DNA from 4 places in the Streptomyces tyrfis genome. Region 3 is predicted to be linked to each of the others. Evidence: riboswitches for the same ligand, from Rfam matches in the RefSeq annotation. Region 3 holds a riboswitch; each other region holds the start of a gene.

Region 1 (2,178 bases), on a different contig from region 3:
CGTCGTGGTCGTCGCGGCGCTGCTGGTCGCGGGCTCCGGAGCGATCTGGGTGGTGTCGCGCCGCAAGCCGGTCGGCCACGGCGACGTCGCGCCGGCCGCCGCGCCGGTGGAGGGCGCCGCCGAACCCGCCGGGGTCGTCACCACGGCCATCGCCGCCGTCAGCCCGCCGCCCACCGTCGCGGCCACCGCGACCGCCGTCACCGCCGTGACCCCCGTGACCGCCGCCGCGCAGGACCTCATGACCACCCTTCCGGCCCCGGTCCCGACGGTCCCCGCCCAGGACCCGGCGCGCCCCGCCCCCGTCCAGCCGGTGTGAGGACGCGGCCCGGGCCGTTCGCGCCGGGCCGCCCCCGGCCCTCCCTCGCCCGGTCCGCGCGGACCGTCCCGGATCGCGCGGACCGTCCCGGACCTCGCAGACCGTTTAAGGAATCAGCATGAAGATCGACTGGGCGGCCCTCGGGTCCGTCTTCGGTGTGTCCCTCGTCGTCACCGTCGCACTGGTGGGCTTCTTCAGCCTGGGCGTGGTGGGGCTGGCCAGGCAGTCGGAACCGGCGGCCCAGGGCGGCTCCGGCGGTTCCCGGGCGCTGGCTCGCGCGGGCGCGTACGCCTGTTTCGCGCTGTGCGCGGCGGCGGTCGCGTACGGGATCTATCTGATCGTCGCCTGAGCCCCTCCCCGCCGCCCCTCCGGGCGCGCCACCGCTCCCCCTCCGGGCCCCTCCCCGCTCGACGTTCGGGCCCCTCCCGCGCTCCCGTCCCCGCGCCCCCGTCACGGGCCGGACGCGCCTCGTGCGTCCGGCCCTTCGGCGTGCCCCGGAGCCGGTGTGGGTCTCAGCACACTGCGCCGCCGCAGGTCAACGGCAAGTTGACGGGGCTTCTCGGAGCGTGGTGGACTGCCGGAGCCATTTACGGCGACAGCAGAGGAAGCCGGTGCGAATCCGGCGCGGTCCCGCCACTGTCACCGGGGAGCGGTCCCCCACACCGGGAAGTCACGGCACGCGCGAGCGGGCTGGAAGGCCGGGGGTCACCGCGGATCCGGGAGCCAGGAGACTCTCGTCGCCGGTCACGTCGAACCAGGGCGCGGACCCTGAGTGAGGACATGTCGCCATGCCTGGCAGCCGTGCGTCCCTTGCCGGGGGGCTCTCGCCGAGAGCCGCCCGTACGAACGTCCTCCGAGGCGCGACGGCCGGCTGAGCCATGCGGGCCGATCGCATCTTCGCGTACGGCGCCACGGCCGGACTGATCGGCGACCTGCTGCTCGGTGACCCCCGCAGGGGGCACCCGGTGGCCGCCTTCGGGCGGGCCGCGGCGGGCGTCGAGCGCCGTCTGTGGCGCGACCACCGCGGGTGGGGCGCGCTGCACACCCTCGTCTGCGCCGGCGGCGCCGCGGGCGGTGCCGCGCTGCTCTCCCATGCCGTCCGCCGCAGCCCCGCCGCCTCCGTCGCGCTGACCGCGGCCGCCACCTGGACCGTGCTCGGCGGCGCCTCGCTGGGGCGGGAGGCGCGCGCCATCGGCGGCGCCCTGGCCGCCGGGGACGTCGAACTCGCCCGGGAGCGGCTGCCGCATCTGTGCGGGCGCGACCCGCAGGCCCTCGACGGGCCGGGCATCGCCCGCGCGGTGGTGGAGTCCGTCGCCGAGAACACCTCGGACGCCGTGGTCGGCGCCCTGGTGTGGGGGGCGCTGGCCGGGGTGCCCGGGCTGGTCGGCTTCCGGGCCGTGAACACCCTGGACGCGATGGTCGGCCACAAGTCGCCCCGCCACCTCCGCTACGGCTGGGCCTCGGCCCGCCTCGACGACGTCGCGGGCGGGCCGGGCGCGCGGCTGACCGCTCTGCTCGCCGCGGCGGCGGGCGGCCGTCCGCGCGCGGCGGTACGGGCCTGGCGGGCCGACGCGGCGAAGCATCCGAGCCCCAACGCGGGCCCGGTGGAGGCGGCGTTCGCGGGCGCGCTGGGGGTGCGTCTCGGCGGGACGCTGGCGTACGGCGGCCGGGTCGAGCACCGTCCCGTCCTCAACGGGGCGGCGGGCCGGGCCGTGGAGACCGGGGACGTCGAGCGCGCGGTGCGGCTGTCGCGCCGGGTCGGCGTGCTGGCCCTCGGCGTGTGCGTGGCCGGACGGCTGGGCGCCTCCCTCGCGGTCCGGCGGTTCGCGGACGGACGAGGCGGGGGCGTGCCGGGCGCGGGC
Region 2 (2,178 bases), on a different contig from region 3:
GCCATGCTCGGCGTCCTGTCCGCCGTCAACGCGGCCCTGCGCCCGCTGGGCGCCGGGACCGCGGGCGTCGAGACCGTCTTCTTCGTCCTGGTCCTGGCGGGCCGGGTCTACGGGCCCGGCTTCGGATTCACCCTTGGCTGCACCTCGCTGTTCGCCTCCGCCCTGATCACCGGGGGAGTGGGCCCGTGGATGCCGTACCAGATGTTCGGCTGCGCGTTCGTCGGGATGCTCGCCGGCTTCCTCCCACGGGCGAGCGGACGCCGCGAGGTGCTGCTGCTGGCCGTCTACGGGTCCCTCTCGGGCTATCTCTTCGGCTTCCTGCTCAACCTCTCCTTCTGGCCCTTCTCCCTGGACCCCCACAGCTCCATCGCCTATCTGCCGGGTCTGCCCCTCACCGAGCAGTGGCAGCGCTACATCGCCTTCGACCTCGCCACGTCCCTCGGCTGGGACACGGGCCGGGCGGTCACCAACTTCGTCTGCGTGACGCTGGCCGGACCCGCCGTGCTGACCACCTTCCGGCGCGCCGCGCGCCGTGCCCGGTTCCACGCCCCGGCGCGTTTCGCGGCCCCTCGAACGGCCGAACCCGGACCCCGCTGAGCTGCGGGAACGTCCCGGAACGGGCCCGGGGGCGGATTTACTAGGGCGCCCAACTATATGGTCGCGACAAGGCCCGCGGTGCGGGGAAGCCGGTGTGAATCCGGCACGGTCCCGCCACTGTGACCGGGGAGCACGCCGTCGAGCAGGGCGCCACCGACGAGCAGGACGTCGGGAGGGCGGACGGCGCGCGCTGATCCGGGAGTCAGGATACCGGCCGCGGGATGTTCCGTGTTGTCCACGAGGATGGAGCTGACACGCATGGCACCGGTGCGCTTCCACGAATCCGGCGACCCTGCGGCAGGGGCGCCCGCTCGCCGGGAAACCCGGCGGCACCCCGCCGTCGCCGTCTGACGGTTCCCCCGCCATACGCGATCTCGCGCCGCCCCCGCGCGCACGGACCACGGCGTCCGCGCGCGTCCGGCGGCGCGCCGTCCCGGATCGCCTGACGAGAGCAGGCACTCATGGTCCGCACGCAAGTCAACTACTCCGTACGAGAGTTGACCCACTTCATCGACGGCAGGCGCACCCCGGGAACCTCGGGTTCCCACGGTGACGTGTACGACCCCAACACCGGCGGGATCCGGGCCCGCGAGCCCCTCGCGAGCCGCGCCGAGACCGAGGCGGCGATCGGCGTCGCCGAACGCGCCCAGCGGGGCTGGGGCGACTGGAACCCCCAGCGCCGCGCCAGGGTTCTGCTCCGGTTCCTCAAACTCGTCGACCAGGAAAGGGACTCCCTGGAACGCAAGGGCCGCGCCGCCCTGCTCGCCCTCGACCGCCCCGGCGCGCTCAACGCGCTGAACCTCCAGGTGATGAACGAGGTCGTCGCCGCCACCGACGCCCTCGACCGGGACCCGGACTGCGGATGCGTCGTGATCACTCGATCGGCCAGGGCGTTCGCGGCCGGCGCCGACATCAGGGAGATGCGGTCGAGGGACTACCCGGACATGTATCTCGCGGACCGGTTCGCCGCCTGGGACCGGCTCGGACAGCTGCGCACCCCCACCGTGGCGGCGGTCGCCGGCTACGCGCTCGGCGGCGGCTGCGAACTCGCCATGCTGTGCGACATCCTGCTGGCCGCCGACACGGCCGTCTTCGGCCAGCCCGAGATCAAGCTCGGGGTGATCCCCGGCATCGGTGGCTCCCAGCGCCTGACCCGCGCGGTCGGCAAGGCCAAGGCCATGGAGATGTGCCTGACCGGCCGCACGATGGGCGTGGCCGAGGCCGAGCGCGCCGGACTGGTCTCTTCGGGTGGTGCCGGCCGACGAGCTGCTCGGCGAGGCGCTCGCGGTCGCGGAGACCGTCGCGGGCATGTCGCTGCCGGTGGCGATGACGGCCAAGGAGGCGGTGGGGCGGGCCTTCGAGACGACCCTCTCCGAGGGGGTCCGCTTCGAACGCCGACTCTTCCACGCGGTGTTCGCCACCGCCGACCAGAAGGAGGGCATGCGCGCCTTCGTCGACAAACGGCCGCCCGAGTTCCGCCACCGGTGACCCGCCGCGCGCGGCGGGGCCGCCCGGCAGGCCCCGCCCCGGCCGCGACCGGCGGGCCGGACCCGGTCGCCCGGCTCCGCTCAGCCGCGCACC
Region 3 (2,178 bases):
CGGTTCGCGGCGAGTTCGGCCTTGATCGCGTCGGTGCCGTGGGCCAGCCCCTCGGCGAGGGTGGCGATCTCCGCCGTCTTCTGCCGGGCGAAGGCCAGCCAGCGCAGGATCTGCGGTTCGATGTCCCGCTCCGCCGCCGTGTCCAGCGGGACGTGCAGCAGCGAGCAGGAGGCGGACACGTCGACCCGTTCGGCCAGGCCCAGCAGGGTGCCGAGCGTGGCGAGGGACTTCGACAGGTCGTTCGCCCAGATGTTGCGCCCGTCGACCACCCCGGCGACCAGTCGCTTGCCGGGCAGTCCGCCGACGGCGGCGAGGGCGTCCAGGTTGGCCGCGGCCGCCTCGGTGAAGTCCAGGGCGAGCCCGTCCACCGGTGCCTTGGCCAGGGCCGGCAGGGCGTCGCCCAGCCGGTCGAAGTAGGAGGCGATCAGGAGCCTGGGCCGGTCGGTGAGACCGCCCAGCGCGTGGAACGCGCTTTCGGCGGCGTCGAGTTCGGCCGGGGTGCGGTCCTGGACGAGAGCGGGCTCGTCCAGCTGGACCCACTCGGCGCCGGCCGCGCGCAGGTCGGCCAGGAGCTCCGCGTACACCGGCAGCAGCCGGTCCAGCAGGGTGAGCGGGTCGAAGTCCGCGGTCACGCCCGGCGCGGGCTTGGCCAGCAGCAGATAGGTGACAGGGCCGACGAGGACGGGCCGGGCCTTCAGGCCCAGTGCGAGGGCCTCCTTCAGCTCGGCGGCCTGCTTGGCGGAGTCGGCCGTGAACACCGTATCCGGGCCCAACTCGGGCACCAGGTAGTGGTAGTTGGTGTCGAACCACTTGGTCATCTCCAGTGGTGCGACGTCCTGGGTGCCCCGCGCCATCGCGAAGTAGCCGTCCAGCGGATCGGCGGCGACGGCTTCCCGGTGGCGTGCCGGAACCGCGCCCACCATCACGGTGGTGTCCAGCACGTGGTCGTAGTACGAGAAGTCGCCCGTGGGGACTTCCTCGATGCCGGCGTCGGCCAGCTGCCGCCAGTTGGCCCGGCGCAGTCCGGCGGCGGTGGAGCGGAGGGCGTCGGCGGTGACGCGGCCCTTCCAGTAGCCCTCGATCGCCTTCTTCAGTTCCCGGTTCGGACCCTGACGGGGGTAGCCGTACACGGTGGCCCGTGCTGCCGCGGCTGCGGACTCGGTGGTCACGGAGATCTCCTTCGCGAGATGAATCCCTGAGATCCCGGAGACGTCACGGGGGTGCGAAGGGTGACGGACCGGACGGTGCGGCCTCGCGCGGCATGGCGCGGCCGTCCGTCTGGTATGTACGCCGACCCGCCCTCGAGGTCACCGGGATGTCCGCGCGCGAATGGTTCGCACACGGGCAGATGGCAGGTCTTCGGACTCGCGGGCACGTCCTCCCGGGGGAGGTCGCCTACTGGCCGTCGCTTCCCAGGCCCTTGCCGGGCCCAGTGCGTATGACGGCGGTCGTTCCCGCTCACCGCTGCGGGGCAGTCCCGGATTCCCACCGGGTTCCCTCTTGCGACGCATCCCGCCTGGCGGACGGGGCGAACCAGCTGCAACGGCCAGCTTACGGCGCGGCTCCGGAATGCGGCGCACCCTGTCCATCATCCGGATGGCGAGATGAGACACACGGCCGACAGGAGTGAAACGGTCCGGAGACGGGAAGCGCCGGGCCTCCTCCCCTCCCCGGGGAGCGGCGGCACGGGGGAGCCGACGTGGGGGAGCCGGCGCGGGGAGGCGGCGGCACGGGTGCGCCGGCCCGCCTCCGGCCCTGGTCTGGCGCGGTCCCGACCGGGCGTCACGCCCGCGCGTGGCGCACGAGGTGCCCGGCGTAGGCGTCCGGGGTGAAGAACAGCGGCAACTCGGCTGCCAGGGCGTTCCGTTCGAAGAGCGCGCGCACCTCGCCCAGTGGCGCCCAGGGATACTCCGCGCCGAGCGCGGCGAGCTCCTCGTCGAGCAGCCGCAGCACCGTGTCCCGGTCGATCACCCGGTGCCACAGCGACTGTCAGACCTGCACGCGGGCGATCTCGGCGGTCGCCGCGTCCTCCTCGCCGGGCGGGGCGGCCCGCGGCGCCCCGGCCGTGCCGGAGGGCGGATTCCGTGTTTCAGTCGTAAGGAGTCGCCTCAGCCGCCCCAAGGAGTCGCCTCAGCCGTAAGGAGTGCCGCTGATGACGATCCACATCGTGTACGTCCA
Region 4 (2,178 bases), on a different contig from region 3:
TGACGCCGGGGTCGCCGTCGCAGTACTCGCCGGGGCGGATGAGGATGGAGGTGACGCCGCCGTCCTTGCACTGGAGCTGGGTGAGCCGTTCCACGGCGGCGGCCGGGGGCGTGACGCCGGCGCGCAGCAGGGCCAGGAGGGACAGCGCCTGGCCGTCGCCGTAGGCGGCGCCCCGGAAGTCGCCCGCGGCGGTGCAGCCGGGGGTGGGTTCGCCGGACTCGGGGCCCGCCTCGCACACATGGTCCGCCAGGTCGCCGACGAGGTCGTGGCCGCCGAAGTCCCTCGGGTCGGCCCCGGTGATCTCGGCGAGGAGGGCGAGCCGGGCCGCGGCGGTGGCGTCGGGGGCCCGGCCGGAGCCGTTCGGGTAGGCGTAGTCGCCGCCGTGTGCGGCCAGGAACGCGGTGATTCCGCCGACGGCGGGGTCCTTTCCGTCGGCGGCGGCCAGGGCGTAGGCCGTCTCCGTGGTCAGGAGGAGATCGGGGGCGCCGCCGCCGTCCTCGACGCGTTCGCCGTCGGTCAGCCCGGACCTGAGCCAGGCCGCCGCGGCGGCGACGTCGACCGTGCCGGGCGCGCCGGTGGGCGTGCCGCCCGGTTCGGGGGTGGCGCCCCCGCCGCCCGCGCGGACGTCGTCGGGGCTGAAGCGCGGCCCGCCCGTGCTGCCGCCGATGTCCGTGCCGCCGTAGACCCAGGCGTCGACGTCGCCGTCCTTCACCTTGCGGTCCATGGCGCCGTACGGGCTGTACGTCCAGTCCCGCTGGCCGGGCGAGGCGGTCCAGTAGGACCAGTACGCGGTGGCGGGCGGGGTCAGGACGCAGGATTCGCGGTCCGGGGTCGGGTAGGGGGTGCCGGAGTGGAACGGGCCGTAGCCGATGCGGCAGATGAAGCCGGGGCCGTCGTGCTCGGTGCCCGCGGTGGAGAAGCCGGCGTCGTGGAGCAGTTCGTACCCGGTGGTCGGGGTGGTGTCGCAGCCGCGCTCGACCGCACCGCCGAACGGTGTGAAGTCGACGGCGACGACGGCTCCGCGGGTGGCGGTGCAGTCGTCGGCCGGGTCGGCGGCGACGGAGGACGCCGTGAGGAAGGTCACGCACGCGGCGGCGAGCATCAGGAAGGCGGAGACCAGTGCCGTCAGCGGCCCCGGTCTCGCCGCCGACCGCCGGTCTCTTCGCTGCTCGGTCCCCACCACGGCCCCCTCGCTGCCTGCCCTGCGCGGGCGCGGGCGTGGGTGAGGGCTCCCGCCGCGGGAAGGCTCCGCACACGGAAGTACCGGTCGCACCACGCCGTAGTCCGCGACGGCGTTCGTTGCTGAAGAACGGGCTCCAGGCATTCCGGCTCGCCCGGTGGTACCGGGCCCACGGTTGCGGGTCAGCGCCGGACTTCGACCGGCTTCCCCTGGAACTCATTGCGTATCAGCCGGATTTGAGCACGGTTCACGGAAGGCGTCAAGGCGGGGTGCGGTCGGGCGCGCGGGCCTGCCGGGGGCGCTCTTGGCGACCGCGTCGCCGGTCGGGTACCGTCCCGCTCTGCCGAGTGGGGGAACCCGGTGGGAGTCCGGGGCTGACGCGCAGCGGTGTGGGACGGCGGGGGCCGTTCCGAGCCCGAATGCCCATGCGGCGAAGCACTTCTGGTAGCCGGTCCACGCGTTTTCGGACGGCGGCCATGCCCGCTGCTCCCGCCCACGGCGAGGCCCGGCACGGGTCCGGCCGGCGTCCCTCATCCCAGGAGCAGGCCATGTCCCGTACCGTTGCCGTGTCCTCGTCCCTCCGCCGCTGCGGGCTCACCGCGGTGGCCGCACTCGGCGCCTTCGCCCTCACCACACTGCCGGCGGCGGCGACCGCCACCCCGGCCCAGATCGCCACGTCGAAGACGAACGGCGTCGCCTATCTCAAGTCCCTCCAGGGCGCGGACGGCTCCTACGCCGGTTCCGGGCTGTCCAACGAGTGGGCGTTCAGCGCGTTCGCGGCCGCGGGCACGGCCGCCGTGGACGTCGCGCCCGGCGGCGACACGGCCAAGAACGCGAGAACGGTCTACCGCGGTCAGTTGTCGGCCGCGGGCTGGCCCTCCGCCACCCCCGTCGTCACCGACTACGAACGCGCCACGCTCAACGCGTACGCCGCCGGGATCGACCCCGCCCGGGTCTCCGCCTCCCGCAACCTGATCGCCGACGTCTACGGCTACTGG

The links. Region 3 has a riboswitch for cobalamin ahead of metE (5-methyltetrahydropteroyltriglutamate--homocysteine S-methyltransferase). Riboswitches for the same ligand answer to the same signal wherever they lie in the genome.
Region 1: it holds a riboswitch for cobalamin, as region 3 does, so the genes downstream of both, WA762_RS14335 (cobalamin biosynthesis protein) here and metE (5-methyltetrahydropteroyltriglutamate--homocysteine S-methyltransferase) in region 3, are expected to answer to the same signal.
Region 2: it holds a riboswitch for cobalamin, as region 3 does, so the genes downstream of both, WA762_RS35665 (CoA-acylating methylmalonate-semialdehyde dehydrogenase) here and metE (5-methyltetrahydropteroyltriglutamate--homocysteine S-methyltransferase) in region 3, are expected to answer to the same signal.
Region 4: it holds a riboswitch for cobalamin, as region 3 does, so the genes downstream of both, WA762_RS10035 (prenyltransferase/squalene oxidase repeat-containing protein) here and metE (5-methyltetrahydropteroyltriglutamate--homocysteine S-methyltransferase) in region 3, are expected to answer to the same signal.

What each region holds. Positions count from the first base shown of each region.
Region 1 covers NZ_JBAGJZ010000015.1:111,786-113,963, reverse strand. Annotated here, with positions in the region: gene WA762_RS14345 (inorganic phosphate transporter) at 1-316, shown strand, start outside; gene WA762_RS14340 (hypothetical protein) at 435-665, shown strand; cobalamin riboswitch at 919-1,049, shown strand; gene WA762_RS14335 (cobalamin biosynthesis protein) at 1,195-2,178, shown strand, end outside.
Region 2 covers NZ_JBAGJZ010000010.1:23,778-25,955, forward strand. Annotated here, with positions in the region: gene WA762_RS10055 (ECF transporter S component family protein) at 1-597, shown strand, start outside; cobalamin riboswitch at 657-830, shown strand; partial or broken gene WA762_RS35665 (CoA-acylating methylmalonate-semialdehyde dehydrogenase) at 1,059-1,277, shown strand; partial or broken gene WA762_RS10060 (enoyl-CoA hydratase) at 1,290-2,085, shown strand; gene WA762_RS10065 (BTAD domain-containing putative transcriptional regulator) at 2,166-2,178, opposite strand, start outside.
Region 3 covers NZ_JBAGJZ010000026.1:103,462-105,639, forward strand. Annotated here, with positions in the region: gene metE (5-methyltetrahydropteroyltriglutamate--homocysteine S-methyltransferase) at 1-1,169, opposite strand, end outside; cobalamin riboswitch at 1,334-1,553, opposite strand; partial or broken gene WA762_RS20950 (malate synthase A) at 1,783-2,031, opposite strand; gene eno (phosphopyruvate hydratase) at 2,153-2,178, shown strand, end outside.
Region 4 covers NZ_JBAGJZ010000010.1:15,989-18,166, reverse strand. Annotated here, with positions in the region: gene WA762_RS10035 (prenyltransferase/squalene oxidase repeat-containing protein) at 1-1,180, opposite strand, end outside; cobalamin riboswitch at 1,302-1,435, opposite strand; gene WA762_RS10030 (prenyltransferase/squalene oxidase repeat-containing protein) at 1,729-2,178, shown strand, end outside.